Regions from separate parts of the Nonomuraea sp. NPDC003727 genome, predicted to be linked through region 2. Evidence: riboswitches for the same ligand, from Rfam matches in the RefSeq annotation. Region 2 holds a riboswitch; the other holds the start of a gene.

Region 1 (3,389 bases), on a different contig from region 2:
TCCGCTCGCCCGCTGCCGTCGGGGATGCGGGCGCCCGCCGAGGCGGCCCGGGAGCCCGGTAGGTTGGCGGGAAGCCTCGGGGGCAGGGGATATTACCTACCCAGTGGGTGTTACGTTGAAGTGCGGTAGATGCGGCCCATGGATCGTGAATTCGGAGCAGCCCGTGTTGCAGATGGAGGTAGTGGGCGTTCGCGTTGAAATGCCCACAAATCAGCCGATCGTTCTGCTCAAGGAGGCGCAGGGTGAGAGGTTTCTCCCGATCTGGATAGGAATGACCGAAGCCACGGCCATCGCGCTCGCCCAGGCGGAGGAACCGCCGCCCAGGCCCTTGACCCACGACCTGTTCAGGGACGTGCTGAGCGCGTTGGGCGTCGGCCTGCGTGCGGTCAACATCGTCGCTCTGCGTGACGGGATCTTCTTCGCCGATCTGGTCTTCTCCAACGGCGTGGAGGTCAGCGCGCGCCCCTCCGACTCCATCGCCCTCGCGCTGCGCACCGGTGCGCGGATCTTCGCCAGCGAGGAGGTCGTGCAGGAGGCCGGAGTGATCATCCCCGATGACCAGGAGGATGAGGTGGAGAAGTTCAGGGAGTTCCTTGACACCATCACGCCCGAGGACTTCGGACGCGCGGGGTAGGACTCCCTTCGTGAAGGCTCGTACCCTTGGTCGCCACCTGGGGTACGCATTTCACTGCATTTACGCTTCGCGACGCGCCGAGCCGGATCGTTGACTGCGGATGGTCACGGTCCTACGGTGCAAGTGAAACCTGTGGTTGTCATTTACGAACCCCCAGATCAGACCACGGGATGAGAGAAAGCCGGAGGTCCGCGTGGCGGTCAGCAGCGGCGAGGGAAAGACGGCCGGCCAGGAAGATCCGGTGCGGCGCGAAACCGCGCGCCAGCGTGCCGGTGAGCAGGGCCTGCTCTTCGACGAGCAGCCCACGACGCTGCCTGCCGACATCGGCTATCGCGGCCCCACGGCCTGCGCGGCGGCCGGCATCACCTACAGGCAACTGGACTACTGGGCGCGCACGGGCCTGGTCGAGCCGACGATAAGAGCCGCGCACGGATCCGGCTCGCAGCGGCTCTACAGCTTCCGCGACATCCTGGTGCTCAAGGTCGTCAAGCGGCTGCTCGACACCGGCGTGTCGCTCCAGCAGATCCGCACCGCCGTACAGCACCTGAGAGATCGGGGCGTCGGCGACCTGAGCAGGATCACGCTCATGAGCGACGGCGTCAGCGTCTACGAGTGCACCTCGGCCGACGAGGTCATCGACCTGCTGCAAGGCGGTCAGGGAGTGTTCGGTATCGCGCTGGGCAGGGTCTGGCGCGAAGTCGAGGGATCGCTCGCGGAGCTGCCGGGGGAACGAGCGGCGGTCGAGGACACCGTCCCGGCCGACCATCCCACTGACGAACTCGCCCAGCGCCGCAGAGCCCGGCGAATGGGCTGATTCCCGGACACTGGTAGCCTAGGGCTGGAGCCGACGACCCCGAGCGGGAGAGTCCCCGGGCCACCGGGGCGCCGAAGGAGCAACCCTCCCCGGAATCTCTCAGGCACCCAGTACCGCTCGGACGAGGCCACTCTGGAAAGCAGGCACGCCCGCCAGGCGCGTCTCACCGACGGTGCAAGCCCGCGACCCCGCGGGCGAACCTCTCAGGTTGATGACAGAGGGGGAGACCCGGCAGACGCCCGTGCTCTCCACCAGCCTTGGGAGGCAGTTTCCATGACCGAGCCCCTCAGCGACCTCGCTGCACCGCCGTTCGCGACCCGCCACATCGGTCCCTCGGACGGCGAGCAGGCCAAGATGCTGGAGGCGGTCGGCTTCGAGTCGGTCGCCGACCTGGTAGCGGTGGCCGTACCCGAGGCCATCAGGGCCAAGGACCAGCTGAAGCTGCCCGTCGCGGCGGGCGAGAGCGAAGTGATCGCCGAACTGCGGGCGCTGGCCGGCCGCAACCAGGTGCTCACCTCCATGATCGGCCTGGGCTACTACGACACCGTCACCCCCGCGGTGATCAGGCGCAACCTGCTGGAGAACCCGGGCTGGTACACCGCCTACACGCCCTACCAGCCGGAGATCTCCCAGGGCCGCCTGGAGGCGCTGCTCAACTTCCAGACCGTCGTCTCCGACCTGACCGGTCTCGACGTGGCCGGTGCCTCCCTGCTGGACGAGGCCACCGCCGCCGCCGAGGCGATGACGCTGGCGCGCCGCGCGGGCAGGTCCAAGAGCAACGTCTTCGTCGTCGACGCCGACGCGCTGCCCCAGACCAAGGCCGTACTGGCCACCCGGGCCGAGCCGCTGGGCATCGAGCTGGTCGTCGACTCCCTCGACGGTGAGCTGCCCGAGTGCTTCGGCGTGCTCGTGCAGTACCCGGGCGCCTCCGGCCGCCTGCGCGACTTCCGCGCCCTGGCCGAGACCGCCCACGCGGGCGGCGCGCTGGTCGTGGCCGCGGCCGACCTGCTGTCGCTGACGCTGGTCGCGGCCCCCGGCGAGCTCGGCGCCGACATCGCCATCGGCTCCTCGCAGCGCTTCGGCGTGCCGTTCGGCTTCGGCGGCCCGCACGCCGCCTACATGTCGGTCCGCGAGGGCCTGCAGCGCCAGATGCCGGGCCGGCTCGTCGGCGTGTCGGTGGACGCCGACGGCGACCCCGCCTACCGCCTGGCCCTGCAGACCCGCGAGCAGCACATCCGCCGCGAGAAGGCCACCAGCAACATCTGCACCGCCCAGGTGCTGCTGGCCGTCATCGCCGGCATGTACGCCGTCTACCACGGCCCCGAGGGGCTGCGCCGCATCGCCCAGCGCACCCACCGCATGGCCGTCACGCTCGCCGCGGCCCTGCGCGCCGGGCGTGTCGAGATCGTCCACGACGGTTTCTTCGACACCGTGCTTGCCCGCGTGCCCGGCAAGGCGGCCCAGGTGGTCGCCGCGGCCGCCGAGCGCGGCGTCAACCTCTGGCAGGCCGACGCCGACCACGTCTCGGTCGCCTGCGACGAGAAGACCACCCTGGCCCACCTGGAGCAGGTCGCCGCCGCCTTCGGCGTGAGCGTCTCGCTGACCGACCTGGCCGCCGAGGACGCCCTGCCCGAGGGCCTGGCCAGGGAGAGCGACTACCTCACCCACCCGGTCTTCCACAGCCACCACTCCGAGACCTCGATGCTGCGCTACCTGCGCCGGCTCCAGGACAAGGACATCGCCCTCGACCGGTCGATGATCCCGCTCGGCTCCTGCACGATGAAGCTCAACGCCACCACCGAGATGGAGCCGATCACCTGGCCCGAGTTCGCGGGCATCCACCCCTACGCGCCGCTCTCCCAGGCCGGCGGCTACGTCGAGCTGGTCGAGACGCTGGAGGCCTGGCTGGCCGAGGTGACCGGCTACGACGCCGTCTCCATC
Region 2 (3,389 bases):
CGGCGCCCGCGAGGCTCGGCGTCCGCGAGGGTGCGTGGCGCCCGTCCTTCGGCCCCTCGCGGGGCGCCCGGCGGGCCGGTGACGCCTGCCCGTCAGCGCCTGCGGCGCCGGCGCCACAGGACGATCGCCGCGCCCACGACCAGCACCGCGCCCACGGCGATCAGCGCCGAGCCGACAGGCCGCTCGTCCTCCCACAGGTCCCCGGCGTCGTCGTCGTAGCGCACCGGCCGCGGCGTCACCCCCACGAGATCGCCGACCGACGCCACGAAGTGCTCGGCCCTCGACTTGACCTCGTCCATGCTGCGCTGGGCCACCCGCTTGGGGCTCACCCGGTCGGCGATGGCGTCAACGGTCCGCGCGAGCTCGGCGCGCGTCCGGGTGATCCTGCGCTCCAGCTCTTCAGGGTCGGTCTCGGCCATGGCTCTCCTTTCTCAGGGTGATCAGTCTGTCAGGTCGCGCCGCCGTACCGCACGGCGGGCGAAACGTGTCCCTTCGATTGGGGTTAGGTTGAGCCCGTGACCGAAACCAAGCTCCAGCCAGGAGACGCCGCTCCGGACTTCACGCTCCCCGCGGCCGACGGCGGCGCCGTCTCCCTCGACGCCTACCGCGGCAAGCGCGTCATCCTGTACTTCTACCCCGCCGCCATGACGCCCGGATGCACCAAGCAGGCGTGCGACTTCCGCGACAACCTCGGTCAGCTGACCGACGAGGGTTTCGTCGTTCTCGGCGTCTCCAAGGACAAGACCGACAAGCTGGTGAAGTTCGTCGAGCGCGACGCGCTGACCTTCCCGCTGCTGTCCGACGTCGACCTGGAGATCCACAAGGCCTACGGCGCGTACGGCGCCAAGAAGCTGTACGGCAAGGAGGTCGTCGGCGTGATCCGCTCGACCTTCGTCATCGGCCCCGACGGGAAGATCGAGCAGGCGCTCTACAACGTGAAGGCGACGGGCCACGTGGCCGGCCTGAAGAAGAAGCTCGGCCTGGTCTGAGGTTTGCGATCAAGTCCGCGGGCTTGATCGCAAACGAGTATCTCGGCCCCGGCCCGGGCGCTAAGCTGATGGCGGTTGCGCGGGCGTGGCGAAATCGGCATACGCGGCAGGTTTAGGTCCTGTTGGTGGTGACACTGTGGGGGTTCGAGTCCCCCCGCCCGCACCTTTCCCTTGATGGCCGGATCCGTACTAGTCTTGCCTACGGACACCGATGAACCCACGCGGGAGAGCGTCCTGGCACCCGGCCAGGACCCCTGAAGGAGCAAGCACTCCCCGCGAACCTCTCAAGGCAAAGGACCGCGCGGGCAAGGTGACCTCTGGAAAGCAGGCCTGCGGGGCCTCGCCGAAGGTGAAAGTCCGGCAAAACCGGGTGAAGCTCTCAGGCACCGATGACAGAGGGGGAGGATCCTGGCATCCAACCCATCCTGAGGTGCGAACAATGTCCCGACCGACACCGCTACGAGACGTACACGAGAGCCTCGGCGCGACGCTGACCGACTTCGCCGGCTGGTTGATGCCGCTGCGCTACGGGAGCGAGTCCGCCGAGCACAAGGCCGTACGCGAGCGGGCCGGGCTGTTCGACCTGTCCCACATGGGGGAGATCTTCGTGACCGGCCCGCAGGCCGGCGAGGCGCTCGACTACGCGCTGGTCGGCCACCTGTCCGTGCTCGCGCCCGGCCGCGCCCGCTACACGATGATCGTCAACGAGCAGGGCGGGGTCCTCGACGACCTCATCGTCTACCGCCTGGCCGACGACGAGTACATGGTCGTCGCCAACGCCTCCAACTACCCCATGGTCGCCGAGCGCCTCACCGAGCGCGCCGAGGGCTTCGACGCGGTCGTCGACGACCGCTCCGACCAGTACGCGCTCATCGCGATCCAGGGCCCGCGCGCCCAGGAGATCCTCGCCACGCTCACCGACGCCGACCTCGCGGGCCTGAAGTACTACGCCGGCCTGCCCGGCACGGTCGCCGGCGCCGAGGCGCTCATCGCCCGCACCGGCTACACCGGCGAGGACGGCTTCGAACTCTTCGTCGCCAACGCCGACGCCGTCGCGCTGTGGCACGCGCTGGCCAAGGCGGGCGAGCCGTACGAGATCATGCCCGCCGGCCTGTCCAGCCGTGACACGCTCCGCCTCGAGGCCGGCATGCCGCTGTACGGCAACGAGCTCGGCGTCTCGCTCACGCCCTTCGACGCCGGCCTCGGCCGCGTGGTGAAGTTCGACAAGCCCGGCGACTTCGTCGGCAGGGCCGCGCTCGAACAGGTCAAGGACGTCCCGCCGCGCCGCCGCCTCGTCGGCCTGGTCGCGACGGGTCGCAGGGTCCCTCGCCATGGGTTCCCTGTCACCAGTGACGGGGCCGTCGTGGGCGAGGTGACCAGCGGCGCGCCGTCGCAGACCCTCGGCAAGCCCATCGCGATGGCGTACGTGGACACTGGGATAGAAGAAGGTCTGGCCGTTGACATCCGGGGCAGCCAAGAGGGCGTGGACCTGGTTGAGCTGCCTTTCTACAGGAGGAACAAGTGAGCAGCATTCCCGACGATCTGAGCTACACCAAGGAGCACGAGTGGGTCGCCGGACTCGACGACGGCCTGACCCTGACGGTGGGCATCACGGCCTATGCCGCCGAGGCGCTGGGCGACGTGGTCTATGTGCAGCTGCCCGAGGTCGGTGCGACGTTCGAGGCCGGTGACTCGATCGGCGAGGTCGAGTCGACCAAGTCCGTGAGCGAGATCTACGCCCCTGTCTCCGGCGAGGTCGTCGAGGTCAACCAGGCCGTCGTGGACAAGCCCGACCTGGTCAACAGCGAGCCGTACGGCGAGGGCTGGATGTTCAGGGTGCGCGTGTCCGGCGACCCCGAGGACCTGCTGAGCGCGGAGGAGTACACCGCGCTCACGTCAGGCGACAACTGACACACCCGCCGGGGTCCGTCCGGGCCCCGGCATTCACCCCCCGAGAGTTGGGATGCATCAATGGCGATCAGCGTCTTCGACCTCTTCAAGATCGGTATCGGGCCGTCGAGCTCGCACACCGGCGGGCCGATGGCGGCCGCGCACCGCTTCGCCCGGGGGCTGCGCGCCGACGGGCTGCTGGAGCGGGTGGAGCGGGTGCGGGTGGTGCTGTACGGCTCGCTCGGGCTGACCGGTAAGGGGCACGGCAGCGACAAGGCGGTGCTGCTGGGGCTGTCGGGGGACAAGCCGGAGCTGGTCGATGTCGACCGGGTCGACGAGCGGCTGGCCGAGATGCGCGCCTCGGGGCGGATCCGGGTGTTCGGCGAGCGGGAGATCCCGTTCGTGGTGGGCGAGGACCTGGTGTTCGAGCGGAAGATCTCGTTGCCGGAGCATCCGAACGGGATGCGGTTCACCGCGTTGGACGGCACCGGGCAGGTGGTGCGGGAGAAG

Evidence for each region. Region 2 has a riboswitch for glycine ahead of gcvT (glycine cleavage system aminomethyltransferase GcvT). Riboswitches for the same ligand answer to the same signal wherever they lie in the genome.
Region 1: it holds a riboswitch for glycine, as region 2 does, so the genes downstream of both, gcvP (aminomethyl-transferring glycine dehydrogenase) here and gcvT (glycine cleavage system aminomethyltransferase GcvT) in region 2, are expected to answer to the same signal.

Annotation. Positions count from the first base shown of each region.
Region 1 is NZ_JBSFNE010000011.1:69,880-73,268, reverse strand. Features, by position in the region: gene ACWDLG_RS27440 (bifunctional nuclease family protein) at 164-634, shown strand; gene ACWDLG_RS27435 (MerR family transcriptional regulator) at 828-1,448, shown strand; glycine riboswitch at 1,483-1,574, shown strand; gene gcvP (aminomethyl-transferring glycine dehydrogenase) at 1,722-3,389, shown strand, end outside.
Region 2 is NZ_JBSFNE010000013.1:80-3,468, reverse strand. Features, by position in the region: gene ACWDLG_RS30470 (DUF3618 domain-containing protein) at 93-419, opposite strand; gene bcp (thioredoxin-dependent thiol peroxidase) at 516-989, shown strand; tRNA gene ACWDLG_RS30460 (tRNA-Leu) at 1,069-1,152, shown strand; glycine riboswitch at 1,202-1,299, shown strand; glycine riboswitch at 1,300-1,395, shown strand; gene gcvT (glycine cleavage system aminomethyltransferase GcvT) at 1,429-2,514, shown strand; gene gcvH (glycine cleavage system protein GcvH) at 2,511-2,900, shown strand; partial or broken gene ACWDLG_RS30445 (serine dehydratase beta chain) at 2,961-3,389, shown strand, end outside.